3 regions of the Rhizobium sp. Pop5 genome follow, and region 2 is predicted to be linked to each of the others. Evidence: predicted binding sites of a transcription regulator. Region 2 holds the regulator's gene; each other region holds the start of a gene.
The links. Region 2 encodes PhoB, which activates phosphate uptake and scavenging genes when phosphate is short. Its sites were predicted from a motif close to TGTCATNNANCTGTCAT; they were not measured.
Positions count from the first base shown of each region.

Region 1: a site for PhoB is predicted at 2,363-2,379, ahead of NE852_RS07530 (alpha-D-ribose 1-methylphosphonate 5-triphosphate diphosphatase). Genes of this name have one in related genera too.
Region 3: a site for PhoB is predicted at 1,811-1,827, ahead of NE852_RS24535 (acid phosphatase). Genes of this name have one in related genera too.

Region 1 is NZ_CP099399.1:1,089,445-1,093,653, reverse strand. It holds gene purN (phosphoribosylglycinamide formyltransferase) at 1-171, shown strand, start outside; gene NE852_RS07535 (hypothetical protein) at 252-821, opposite strand; gene NE852_RS07530 (alpha-D-ribose 1-methylphosphonate 5-triphosphate diphosphatase) at 1,137-2,306, opposite strand; gene NE852_RS07525 (PadR family transcriptional regulator) at 2,540-3,160, shown strand; gene NE852_RS07520 (NAD(P)/FAD-dependent oxidoreductase) at 3,165-4,209, shown strand, end outside.
Region 2 is NZ_CP099399.1:141,547-145,755, reverse strand. It holds gene NE852_RS02890 (aspartate aminotransferase family protein) at 1-386, opposite strand, end outside; gene NE852_RS02885 (GcrA family cell cycle regulator) at 812-1,345, shown strand; gene phoB (phosphate regulon transcriptional regulator PhoB) at 1,521-2,204, opposite strand; gene phoU (phosphate signaling complex protein PhoU) at 2,352-3,065, opposite strand; gene pstB (phosphate ABC transporter ATP-binding protein PstB) at 3,110-3,925, opposite strand; gene pstA (phosphate ABC transporter permease PstA) at 3,941-4,209, opposite strand, start outside.
Region 3 is NZ_CP099400.1:143,531-147,739, forward strand. It holds gene NE852_RS24525 (nucleoside deaminase) at 1-268, opposite strand, end outside; gene NE852_RS24530 (cytochrome-c peroxidase) at 469-1,758, opposite strand; gene NE852_RS24535 (acid phosphatase) at 1,947-3,491, shown strand; gene NE852_RS24540 (IclR family transcriptional regulator C-terminal domain-containing protein) at 3,583-4,209, opposite strand, start outside.

The DNA of each region.
Region 1 (4,209 bases), 950 kb from region 2:
GAAAGCCTTGCCGCGCGCGTACTCACCGTGGAACACCAGATCTATCCGCAGGCGCTGCGGCTCTTTGCTGAAGGCCGAGTGACAATGGAAGGCGGTAAAGCTATTGGCAACGAGGCTTCGGCCGTCGCGCCCAAGGCTCAGCTCATCTCGCTGATCGGGGACTGCGGTTAGACACTACGCTGCTATCTGCACTAAGCAGGTTGCTTTTCCTCAACGGGATCGCATCACCAGTTCAGACAAATAAACATGCGCTATTCTCCGGCTATGAAATCGTTTCGGGAAAGCTGAAAAGCAAAGGGAAGCCTTTTGAAAGGACCGCTGCTTGTGAATGCAGCTTGGCGCTTTCTGGCCCACTCTTCGAAGAAGCCTTGCCCAAGGACTCGTTCGACGATGCCCTCAGTTTTAGCCTCATCAGTGATGGCGAGTTTGATGGATACAAGTCGATACCCTGAGCCAAACGATGCCTCAAGATTTCCCAGATCGACTTTTTGTGCCGTTGCGGGATCGGATAGATCCGAAAACGTTACCAACGCCGGATAAGAAGACCTTGGAACGTCCCTCGTCTGTCTCAACCGCTCCAAGTGATCGTTTTGTGCTCTGATTTCTTCACGAAGGCTCGCGGCATTTCCTGATCTGCTAAGAGGCGGCCTGAAAACCTGCTCGCTCGCCAAACCATCATATATTTTCGGAAGCACGAAGATGTATCTACTTGGAGCAAGCTCCACGACGACCGCTTCACCAGCGAGATCGCTGCTGAATCCACCGCCGCTGTCACCCAAACGAGCCCAACTAGGACTTTCGGACCAGCCGACGCTTTGCACGGACTCTCCCACGCGCCTCCCAGTGGGCGTTTCCACAACCACAATTATTTTCTGGTTCCAACGCCACGAATGGAAGCCAAACGCGTCGCATCCACCGAGGAGCGCCGGCTGAAGAAGGACCGCCAGAATGGCCGCATGGCGCCGTATGGGCATAAGCGTCTCGCGCAAAGTTAGATCATTCCAGAATATTGCATAAAGGCATCATCCTGGAGACCCTCAAGCAGAAGCCGCCTTTATGGCAATTACGTCTAACAACACAACCGCTGCACGCATTGCAAGGCCCTGCCACCCAGCGAGAATCAGATTCTTTAAAAGCTAAGCCGCCAGCGCCCGCAGCGGATGCAGCGTCCCGTCGCTGTAGACGAAGCGGCCGGCGTGGAAGGTGGCGCGAATGCGATTGATGTCACCCGGCTCGACCGCCACCAGATCGGCGCGCTGGCCGATGGCGATCTCGCCTCGATCCATCAGGCCGGCGGAGCGGGCGGCGTTGGCGGTCGCCATGGCGACGGCGGCCGGCAGGCCGCCTTCCACCGTGTCGGCGAGCTTGAAGATGCCGGGCACGAAGGCGGCCGGATGGTAATCGGCGGCGATGACGCTGAGCAGGCCGGCCCTGGCGGCATCGAGGGCGCTGAGATTGCCGGACATCGACTGGCCGCGGAGCGCATTCGGGGCGCCCATCAGCGTCCAGAGGCCGCGACGGCGTGCCTCTTCGGCCGCAGGTGCGGTGACCGGAAACTCGCTGATGGTGACGCCGAGATCATGCATCTCGGCGACCTTTTCGACGCTGTCGTCGTCGTGTGAGGCGAGCGACAGCTTATGCTTCAGCGACAGCGCGACGATCTCCTTCAGCTTGGTCTCGATCTCGGGATTGTTGCGCATGGCGATGCGCTTGGCGACGATCTCGGCCGCCATCTCCTCGGAGATGGCGCGGCGTTCGGAAATGCTGAGGATATAGCTCTGCAGGTTATTGTACTGGCCCTGGCCCGGCGTGTGGTCGGTGAGCGAAACCATATCGATCTGGTCGGCATTCAGCAGCCGCTCGAGCGCCGGGGCCGCGCCGACGTTGGTGATCTCGTAGCGGGCGTGGACGCGATGGTCGATCAGGAGATCGTCGCGCAGCCGGTTGATGCCCTCGATCACGGCCGACGTCGTCTCCAGCGAGCGCACATGGCCGTAGACGCTTTCGGTCGCGAAGGAGACGGCAGCGAAGGCGGTCGTAACACCTGCGGCGGCAAGCTTCTTGTCGAGTTCGTGAATGCCGAAATCGATCGGCATATGCGCATTTGGCCGCGGTGCAATCTCTCGCTCGATCATGTCGCCGTGCAGGTCGACGAAACCGGGCATCAGCAGCCGCCCGCCACCATCGATGGCAGCACCGGCAAGCGGCTCCGCCCTGATCTCGGCGATGGCGCCGTCCTCAACACGCACGGAACCTTCGCTCACCACCTCGTTTGGGAGAACGAGGGTGAAATTGCTGAGCCACATGGGCTTTCTCCTGACGCATCCGATGAGTGACAAGCCGCAGCGGATAGAACCGCTTCGTGACAGTCGTATGAAATTTTGGGCCCTATTACCTTATCGCGGAAACTTGTGCTTGGGAAACGGCCGGATCGGCCGGCGACGGATTCACGGTCATCGGTCCAGCCCAGCATTGACCAGGAGCCCACAAATTCAGATCGCAGTTGAATAGTCATAAAATAACTAGTAATGATACGACCATGACAACAATCAAACGCTCCCCAATCGCGCTCGCCGTCCTTGCAATGCTCATTGAAGAGCCGCTGCACCCTTACCGAATGCAGCGGCTCATCAAGGAACGCGGCAAAGACGAGGTAATCAATGTCACGCAGAGGGCAAGCCTCTATCAAACAATCCAGCGGCTCGAACGCGAGGGTTTGATCACCCCCCAGAAAACGATCCGGGACGACAAGCGTCCCGAGCGGACCGTTTACGAGATCACCGACAAGGGCCGCGACGTCGCGCTGGAATGGATGCGGGCGATATTGTCGACCCTGACGCGGGAATATCCGGAATTTCCCGCAGCCATGTCATTTCTTCCTCTGCTTACGCCTGAGGATGTGGCGAGCCAGCTTGAGCTCAGGGCAAGAGCCATCGAGTCGGAGCTTCGACGGATCGACAAGGCTTTGCAGGAAGCGCAGGCCGTTCCAAGGCTCTTTCTTCTCGAGATGGAATATGTCCGAGCGCTTCATGCAACCGAATTGTCCTGGGTCAACAGCATTGTCGAGGACCTCAGGGCCCAGCGCATTACCTGGACGGAAGAGTGGCTGAGGCAGATCGCCGCCGCGTTCTCCATCGATCCCAACCTTAACGAGAGGTAGCACCATGAAGGTTTTGATTATCGGCGCCGGAACTGGCGGTTTGGCACTCGCGCATCTGCTCAAGCAAGCAGGGATAGGCATAGCGGTTTATGAGCGCGACCTTGCTCCGAACACCGACACCGGCGGTTATCGCGTCGGCATCAGCCCGGCTGGAAGCCGAGCGCTGAAAGCCTGCATCCCCGGCCACCTCTACGACCTCTATGTCGCCACCTGCGCCAGGTCGCCGCGCTATTTCAACATGCTCACCGAACAGCTGGGCGACGTGCTGAACTTCGATATCGATGATGCAGGCCCGAACGCTCTCGACGGTGAAAAGAACGTCATTCGAAAGACGCTGAGGCGGGTTCTGCTCAGAGGACTTGAAGACGACGTCTTCTTCGGGAAGAGGCTTCAAGATTATACAAGTAACGCCGACGGGTCGGTCACCGCTCGCTTCGAGGATGGAAGCCTTGCGACAGGCGATGTCCTTGTGGGTGCGGACGGCACGAACTCCGCGGTACGCAAGCAACGCTTGCCGGAAGCGCGTCTGGAAGACACGGGAATGCTATCGCTCGGCGGCAAACTTCCCATGACGGTCGAGACGAAAGCTCTGCTGTCGGACAAAATGTTCCGAGGCATGTCGCTGATCATGGCGCCGATGGGTTTCGGCGCAATCATTCACTCGCTGGAGTTCGCCTCTAGCCGAAGCGATCCCGATTTTGCTGCTCGCTGGCCGGATTTCGTCGAAGCACTCGACGAGGACAGCATCGGCTGGGGCATATGGGGCGCTCGGCAAAATTTCCCGCGGGACACGACCGGCCTCGGCGGCGAACAATTGAGAGACCTCGGCTTGGAGCTCACCCGGGACTGGCACCCGCACATGCGTGCTCTCATTCGCATGACGGAGCCTTCGACGATCCACGATGTCAAGATGAGGACCTCCGTTCCGCTGAAGCCCTGGACGAGTTCGAATGTCACTCTGCTCGGCGACGCCGTCCATACGATGACGCCCGGACGAGGCGCGGGCGCCAATACAGCGCTTCGCGATGCCGCTCTGCTTGGACGCATGC
Region 2 (4,209 bases):
CCCTCGAAGGTGATGACATGGAACCGCTCGGGATGGCCCTTGGAAAACTGGTAGCGGCGCGCCGTCTTGATCGCGCATTCGAGCGCTTCCGCACCCGAATTGGTGAAGAAAACCTTGTCGGCGAAGGTGGCGTCCGTCAGGCGCTTTGCCAGGCGCTCCTGACCCGGGATTTCATAAATGTTCGAGAGGTGCCAGACCTTGTCGGCCTGCTCCTTCAGCGCGCCCACAACATGCGGATTGCTGTGGCCGACCGATGTGACGGCGACGCCGGCGCCAAAATCGAGATATCGCTCGCCGCTTTCGGTGATCAGCCACACGCCCTCGCCTCGCTCGAACCGCAGCGGGGCACGAGAATAGGTGTCATAAAGCGGCGCGGCTTCAGCCATGGCGCGATCTCCTGATCTAAAAGTTATGGGGCAACTGACTCCGGCTAAGAAACCAGGCCCGAAAAATCAAAAATGCCGCCTCGCGGCGGCAAGCGGTACTATTTCCTTTTCGCGCTGCAATGTCAACAAAACTGCGCCCTTAGCGCATGCAGCAAGCGTGTACAGCGGCATTTCAAGTCTTCAACAGGCATTATTGCAGAAATGACACGCAGGGGCAGCAAGTTGGGGAAAACCCGAAATTCGATTCATCCGGATTCACGCGACTCTTGTCACGGAGTCAGCCTCACACTAGGTTAAAGTTCAATTACTAGACTGCATGCGGCGGAACTAGTCACCAAAATTGATCAGGCGTTTCTTGTTTCGGAGGCTTCCGGGACAACGGTGAGGGATTCTGCCATCACCAACGCAAAAGGTGGAGACAGGGCATGAACTGGACAGACGAGCGGGTCGAAAAACTCAAGAAGCTTTGGTCCGAAGGGCTGAGCGCCAGCCAGATCGCGGCGCAGCTTGGCGGAGTGAGCAGGAATGCTGTCATCGGCAAGGTTCATCGACTGAGCCTTCCGGGCCGCGCCAAGGCCGGCGGCACGGCCACGACGGCGCGAGCGCCCAAGCGTACTACGTCGGCGCCGCGCGCCCCGAACTATGCCTCGCGCATCGCCACCCGCACCGTTACCCGCCAGCAGGGCGCAACGATGCTGAAGGAAGAGATCGAGATCGAAACGATCGAGGAAATGGAATACGTGCCGAAGGGCAACGTGGTTGTGCCGATTTCCCGCCGTCTCGGCCTGACGGAGCTTACCGAGCGCACCTGCAAGTGGCCGGTCGGCGATCCGCTGAAGGAAGACTTCCATTTCTGCGGCTGCGAATCCCCCGACAACTCGCCCTATTGCAGCTATCATCAGCGGCTTGCCTACCAGCCGGTCAACGAGCGCCGCAGGGCAGCAGCCCGCGTCAGCTGAGCGTGTGACATCGCTGGACATCAGAAACGGGCCGAGCGGCCCGTTTTTTTATGGAGCTTTACGGAAGCTCAGGTTTTGGATTGTCGATCAAGTCGGCGCGTGCAGACCCTCGGCAGAATGGCGAGGATGACATCGCGGGTTTTGCCAGGATTGTCAGCGGTTAGAATGGAAGCCCTCAGGCTTCCATCGAATAGCCGGCGCCGCGGACGGTGCGGATAACGTCCTGCATGTTGGAAAAGTTCAGCGCCTTGCGCAGGCGGCCGACATGGACGTCGACGGTGCGCTCGTCGACATAGATGTCGTGGCCCCAGACGCCGTCCAAAAGCTGCGACCGGGAGAAGACCCGGCCCGGCGACGACATCAGGAATTCCAGCAGGCGGAATTCGGTGGGGCCGAGGCGGACTTCGCGGCTCTTGCGATGGACGCGATGGGTTTCGCGGTCGAGTTCGATATCGCCGCATTTCAGCACCGTCGACAGAACCTCCGGACGGGCACGGCGTAGCATCGCCTTGACGCGGGCGACGAGCTCGGGGGTCGAGAAGGGCTTGACGACGTAATCATCGGCGCCCGTCGAAAGCCCGCGGACGCGCTCGCTTTCTTCGCCGCGCGCCGTCAGCATGATGATCGGCAGGCGCTCGGTTTCCGGCCGCATGCGCAGGCGCCGGCAGAGCTCGATGCCGGAGACGCCGGGCAGCATCCAGTCGAGGATGAGAAGGTCGGGCGTGCGCTCCTGAAGCCTGATTTCGGCTTCGTCGCCTCGAAGGATGGTATCGACCTCGAAACCTTCTGCTTCGAGATTGTAGCGAAGAAGCACGCTGAGCGCTTCTTCGTCTTCAACAACTGCAACTCTCGGGATCATGCGTGTCGGTCTCCTCGCGCATGATCCTTAAACCGGGGGTGATTTAAGCAATGCATCCTGCGCAAATTCAGAATTGGCTGCGACCTGTTTGCGCGCCCGGATGGGCGCGCACGCGATCTTCTGGTCCGGGCGACTGGTCCGGAACCGTTATTCCGTAACCGCGCCAACGGTGTTGGCGCTGTCGTCCTTCGGACGATCACCTTCCGGCTGTGCGCCGGTTGCCATGTAGTAGATCGTCTCGGCGATGTTGGTGGCGTGGTCGCCGATGCGCTCGATGTTCTTGGCACAGAAGAGAAGATGCGTGCAGCTCGTGATGTTGCGCGGATCTTCCATCATGTAGGTGAGGAGTTCGCGGAACAGCGACGTGTACATCGCGTCGATCTCGTTGTCGCGTTCGCGGATCGCATTCGCCTTGTCGGCGGCGCGCGTCGTGTAGACGTCGAGCACTTCCTTGAGCTGGACGAGCGCCAGTTCGGACAGATGCTCCAGGCCGCGGGCGAGCTTGCGGGGAACGCCGGTGCTCTGGACGGCGATGACGCGCTTGGCGGTGTTCTTGCCGAGGTCGCCGACGCGTTCGAGATCGGCGGCGATCCGGATCGAACCCATGATTTCGCGCAGGTCCGAGGCCATCGGCTGACGGCGGGCGATGGTGACGATCGCCTTGTCGCCGATCTCGCGTTCGGCGTGATCGAGGATCACGTCGTCGGAGATGACTTTCTGCGCCAGCGCGGTATCGCCGTTGACGAGAGCGCGGACGGATTCGCTGACCATCTGCTCGGCCAGGCCGCCCATTTCGGAAATCCGCCTGGACAGGAACTTCAGATCATCATCATAAGCGGAAAAAATATGTGTCGATGCCATGGGGCTTTATCCTCGAATAACGGGAAGGCTTCGTGTCGCCAAAATCAGCCGAAGCGACCCATGATGTAGTCCTGGGTACGCGGATCGTCCGGATTGGTGAACATCTTGTCGGTGTCGTTCTCCTCGACGAGATTGCCGAGGTGGAACATGGCGGTGCGCTGCGAAACGCGCGCGGCCTGCTGCATGGAGTGCGTAACGATGACGATCGTGTAATTTTCGCGCAGCTCGTGGATCAGCTCTTCGACCTTGGCGGTGGCGATCGGGTCGAGCGCCGAGCAGGGCTCGTCCATCAGGATGACTTCGGGGCTGACGGCGACGGCGCGCGCAATGCAGAGGCGCTGCTGCTGACCGCCCGACAGGCCGGTGCCGGATTCGTGCACGCGGTCTTTGACCTCGTTCCAGAGGCCGGCGCGCTGCAGGCTGGTCTCGACGATCTGGTCGAGATCGGCCTTCGACTTGGCAAGGCCATGGATGCGCGGGCCGTAGGAGACGTTCTCATAGATCGACTTCGGGAACGGGTTCGGCTTCTGGAAGACCATGCCGACGCGGGCGCGAAGTTCGACGACGTCGATATCGGGATCATAGATATCGTCGCTGTCGAGCGTGATCTTGCCGGTGACGCGGCAGCCGTCGATCGTGTCGTTCATGCGGTTAAGGCTCCGCAGGAAGGTCGACTTGCCGCAGCCCGAGGGGCCGATCAGCGCGGTTACGGTGTTTTCGCGGATGTTCAGGTTCACGTCGAAAAGCGCGCGCTTCTCGCCATAGTAAACCGAGACATCCTGGCCGATCATCTTATAAGGGACGTTGCTCATCTTCCGATCCAGCGCCTTTTCAACTGCTGCTTCCGTCAACATGTTCATGATGTTTAACTCCGTTTACCAGCGGCGCTCGAAGCGACGACGCAAGAGGATGGCGCCCATGTTCATGACGATCAGGAACAGGAGCAGGACGATGATGGCACCCGAAGTACGCTCCACGAAGGCACGTTCGGCCTCGTTTGCCCACATATAGACCTGTACGGGCAGAGCCGTCGAGGGATCGAGCGGTGTCGCCGGCGCGTTGGCGACGAAGGCGACCATGCCGATGAGCAGCAGCGGCGCGGTCTCACCGAGCGCATGCGCCAGGCCGATGATCGTGCCTGTGA
Region 3 (4,209 bases), on a different replicon from region 2:
CCGCCCCGGAGCACATCGCGCACGGCTCAGTGCTGGTGTAGAGCGTACAGTCAGCCAGAAAAGCAGTGTCGTAGTGCTGTGCCGCAAGTTTAACCAGGTTCATCTCGGCGTGGTTTGTCATATCGTGGCCGGTGAAGACGCTGTTTTCGGCGCGTAGGATGACTTCGCCGTCCTTTACCAGTACCGAGCCAAACGGTTCGTCGCCGTTTGCCATCGCGGATTTCGAGAGCGCAATCGCCTCTCGCAGAAACGGCTCGTGATTTTCCATGAGAACTCCCAAGAATTAGAGCGGGATGATCTTCCCGCGGATCGGACGGATTTCCAAGGGCTGCAAATCAGATTCAAGATTGGTGATCTGCATCGCAGCAACCGTCATTTTTTGGCTCTAATCAAAGGTCCTGAGCCTAGATCGAAGTAGCAAGGAGGCGGCCGGAGATTGTCGTAATCCTCAGCCGTTTCGCGATGGCGTCAGTGCCCGGTCGGCTCGGGCTGTAAGTCCGCATCCGTCAGTGTCCCCAGGAAAGCGACGATGTCGTCGATTTCGGGGTCGGTCAGCGCCGGCGCATCTCCGGGTTTCCTGCCGAAGGGCGGGTCCTGGTTGACATTGTCCCAATAGGCTTGCGGCAGGTCGTCATATCGCTGGACCGTGCCGTCGGCGTTGCGAGGATACCAGCGGCCGGAGTCGCTGTCGCGGGTCGCGTAGAAGGAGACGACGTCGCGCAGCGTGTGGAAATAGCCATTGTGGAAGAAGCTCTTCTTCAGCGCGACGTTGCGCAGCGTTGGCGTGCGGAACAAGCCGCAATATTCACTGTGCCCGGCCAGGTCGGTACGCTGTGGGCCGCAGAGGCCGAGGTCGTGATATCCAGGGTCGGCATTGGCCGGGATCGCCATGTTGCGGGGGGCTGCGAGGGCGAGGAAGCCGAAATCGGAAAAGAGCGGCGGCTCGCCGTCATTGGCAGGTTCGCTCAGGTGACAGCTCGAACAGTTGCCCTTGGCCGGGTCCTCGAACAACTGTCGGCCGTGCAATTCCTGCGCCGTCAGCGTCGCCTTGCCGGCGAGGAAGGCGTCGTAGCGGCTGGAATAGGGATAGAAGTCCGGGCCGCTTTGCTCGAAGGTGGCGAGTGCCTCGGCGGCGGCGGCGAAAGTATCCGCGGGGTTGTCGAACACCGTCTCGCCGAAGGCCGCCTTGATGGCGTCGGCATAGGGCGCCCTGCGCAGTTTCGCCGCGACTTCGGCCGCATCCCTGTTGCCCATCTCGAAGGGTGAGAGCAGCGGGATCTTCGCCTGGTCGGCGCCGTGATCGACCCGGCCGTCCCAGGTGAGGCCGCCCGTCGGGCCGTTGTCGACGCTTTCGTCGCCCTCGTCCTCGGAGTCGTAATAATGCTCAGTGAACGCAGGCATCGATTGCAGATAACGCAGCGTCGGAACGGCGCGCAGGCCCGGCTGGTTCATATCCTTGCCGCCCATCTCGACCGGTTTGGCCGATGCTGGGCCGAAGGCGTGAGCGGGATCATGGCAGGACGAGCAGGCCCGGAGGCCTGAGGCCGACAGCGAGGGATCGAAGAAGATTTTGCGGCCGAGCGCAGTCAGCGTTTCGGCCCGGGCGAAGGCCTCGGCGCGTGACATCGGTCCTGGATGGACGCCGGCAGCGGCGGCCGCGCTGCTTTGCCGCAGCGGCGGAATGGCCACACAGAGCGCCGCGGCACCCAGGCTGACTGCCAAACCGGAGCGCAGCAGCCAGAACGTCTTTGTCGACATGATAAGAATTCCAATAGCTTAGGCCTATTTTCCTTCATGATCGAACCTCGTTGCAACAAATTGATGACGGCCGCCTCGCTGTAACCTTGATGTCACAATGTTGATAGACGGCGGGAATAGCGTCGGTGCGCCCCCGAGCGTTTCCCGCTCCCTCTAGCCAACGCCCCCTAGCCATGAGGTCTCTACCCGTGAAAAGACTGAAACTCCTCAACGCCCTCTGCCTCGCCGGATCGGCCATGATGCCGCTCGCGATAGTGACGGCAGCCCATGCCGCACCTGCCGGTTACGACAAGATCGACAATATCGTCGTCATCTATGCCGAAAACCGTAGCTTCGATAATCTCTATGGCGGCTTCCCCGGCGCCAACGGTCTCTCCAATGTCACCGCTGACCAGGCGCGCCAGCTCGACCGCGACGGGCAGCCGCTTGCCGAACTGCCGCCGGCCTGGGGCGGCCTGACCGCCAAGGGCGTGACGCCCGCCGTCACCGAGGCCCAGTCGGCCCATCTTGCCAATGCCAGCTTCGCGATCGACGATCCCAAGGGTTTTGCCCAAGCGCCCACGGTCATCACCCGCGATCTCTGGCACCGCTTCTATCAGGAGCAGATGCAGATCGACGGCGGCAAGAACGACAAATTCGTCGCCTGGGCGGATTCCGGCAGCCTCGTCATGGGCCATTATGACGGCTCCATCCTGCCGATGTGGCAGGTGGCGAAGAAATACGTCCTTGCCGACAATTTCTTCCAGGGCGCCTTCGGCGGCTCCTTCCTCAACCACTTCGCGCTGGTTTGCGCCTGTGCGCCCTATTACCCCGACGCCGACAAGAGCCCGGCCAAGCCGGTGATCGCCAAGGTCGATGCCGACGGCACGTCGCTTGTTGTGGCCGACAACGCCCCGAAGTCGGCGCTCGACGGCGCCCCGAAATTCGTCTCCGACGGCACGCTGACGCCCGATTTCTACGCCGTCAACACCATGCAGCCACCCTATCAGCCGAGCGCCAATCCGCCGGCCAAGGACGGTGATACCGCCTTGGCCGATCCGGCAGCGGCGACGACACTGCCGCCGCAGCATGCGATCACCATCGGCGATCTGCTGTCGCTGAAAGGCGTCAGCTGGGCCTGGTATAGCGGCGCCTGGCAGGCGGCGCTGGACGGCAAGAACGCCACGCCGGTACCGAACTTCCAGTTCCACCATCAGCCGTTCAACTATTTCGCCAATTTCGCGCCCGGCACGCCGGCGCGCGCCGAACATCTGAAGGACGGCGGCCTTGCCGGCGAAGCCTTCCTGAAGGATATCGACGCGGGCAAGCTGCCGGCCGTTTCCTTCTACAAGCCGCAGGGCAACCTCAACGAACATGGCGGTTATGCCGATGTGTCGAGCGGCGACCAGCATCTTGCCGATATCGTCTCGCATCTGGAAAAGAGCCCACAATGGGGTCATATGCTCGTCATCGTCACCTATGACGAGAATGGCGGCTTCTGGGATCATGTCGCGCCGCCGAAGGCCGACCGCTGGGGCCCGGGCAACCGTATTCCCGCCTTCATCATCTCGCCCTTCGCCAAAGGCGGCACGATCGATCATACCCAGTACGACACGACCTCCATCATCCGCCTCATCACCGCGCGCTACGATCTGCCTGTCTTGCCCGGTATCGTCGCCCGCGACGAGGCGCTGCGCACCAACGGCCAGCCGCCGATGGGCGACCTGACCGCTTCGCTCGACCTGACGCATTGACGATTGAGCGGCCCCGGTCACCGGCCGGGGCCGCTCAATCTCTTTCTTTACGCATTCCGGGCCAGCGCACTTTTGCTGGAACTGCTTGTCGTCACCGGCGCAGCAGCGGCCGCAGCGCGGCCTGAGTTTCCTTCAGCAGCTTGAGATAACGCTCCTTCATCTCCGCGGCCGGGACGAGGGCGGCCGGCGCGCCGATATTGATCGCCGCCACCGTTTCGCCGCGGTCGTTGTCGATCGGCACGGCAATGGAGCAGAGGCCGATTTCCAGCTCCTGATCGATGATGGCGTAACCCTCGGCGCGGACGCGGCGGAATTCGGCAATGAGTTCGTCCGGGTCGGTCCTGGTATTTATCGTGTTTTGCTTCAGCTCGCTGCGGGCCAGGATGGCGCGCGCTTCGTTCTCGGTCAGGGCAGCAAGGAGCACGCGGCCCATCGATGCGCAGTAGGCGGGCAGGCGGCTGCCCGGAGTGAGATTGATCGACATGACGCGGCGCTGCGAGGCGCGGGCGATATAGACGATTTCGGTGCCGTCGAGCACCGAGGCCGAGGCGCTCTGGCCGGCTTTCTCCGAGAGAAGATCGAGATGCGGCTGCAGTAGCGCCGGCAGCGGCGTGGCGGCGAGATAGGCATGGCCAAGCCGCAGGATCTTCGGCGTCAGCGTGAAAAACTTGCCGTCGTAATCGGCATAACCCAGTTCGGCGAGCGTCAGCAGCGAGCG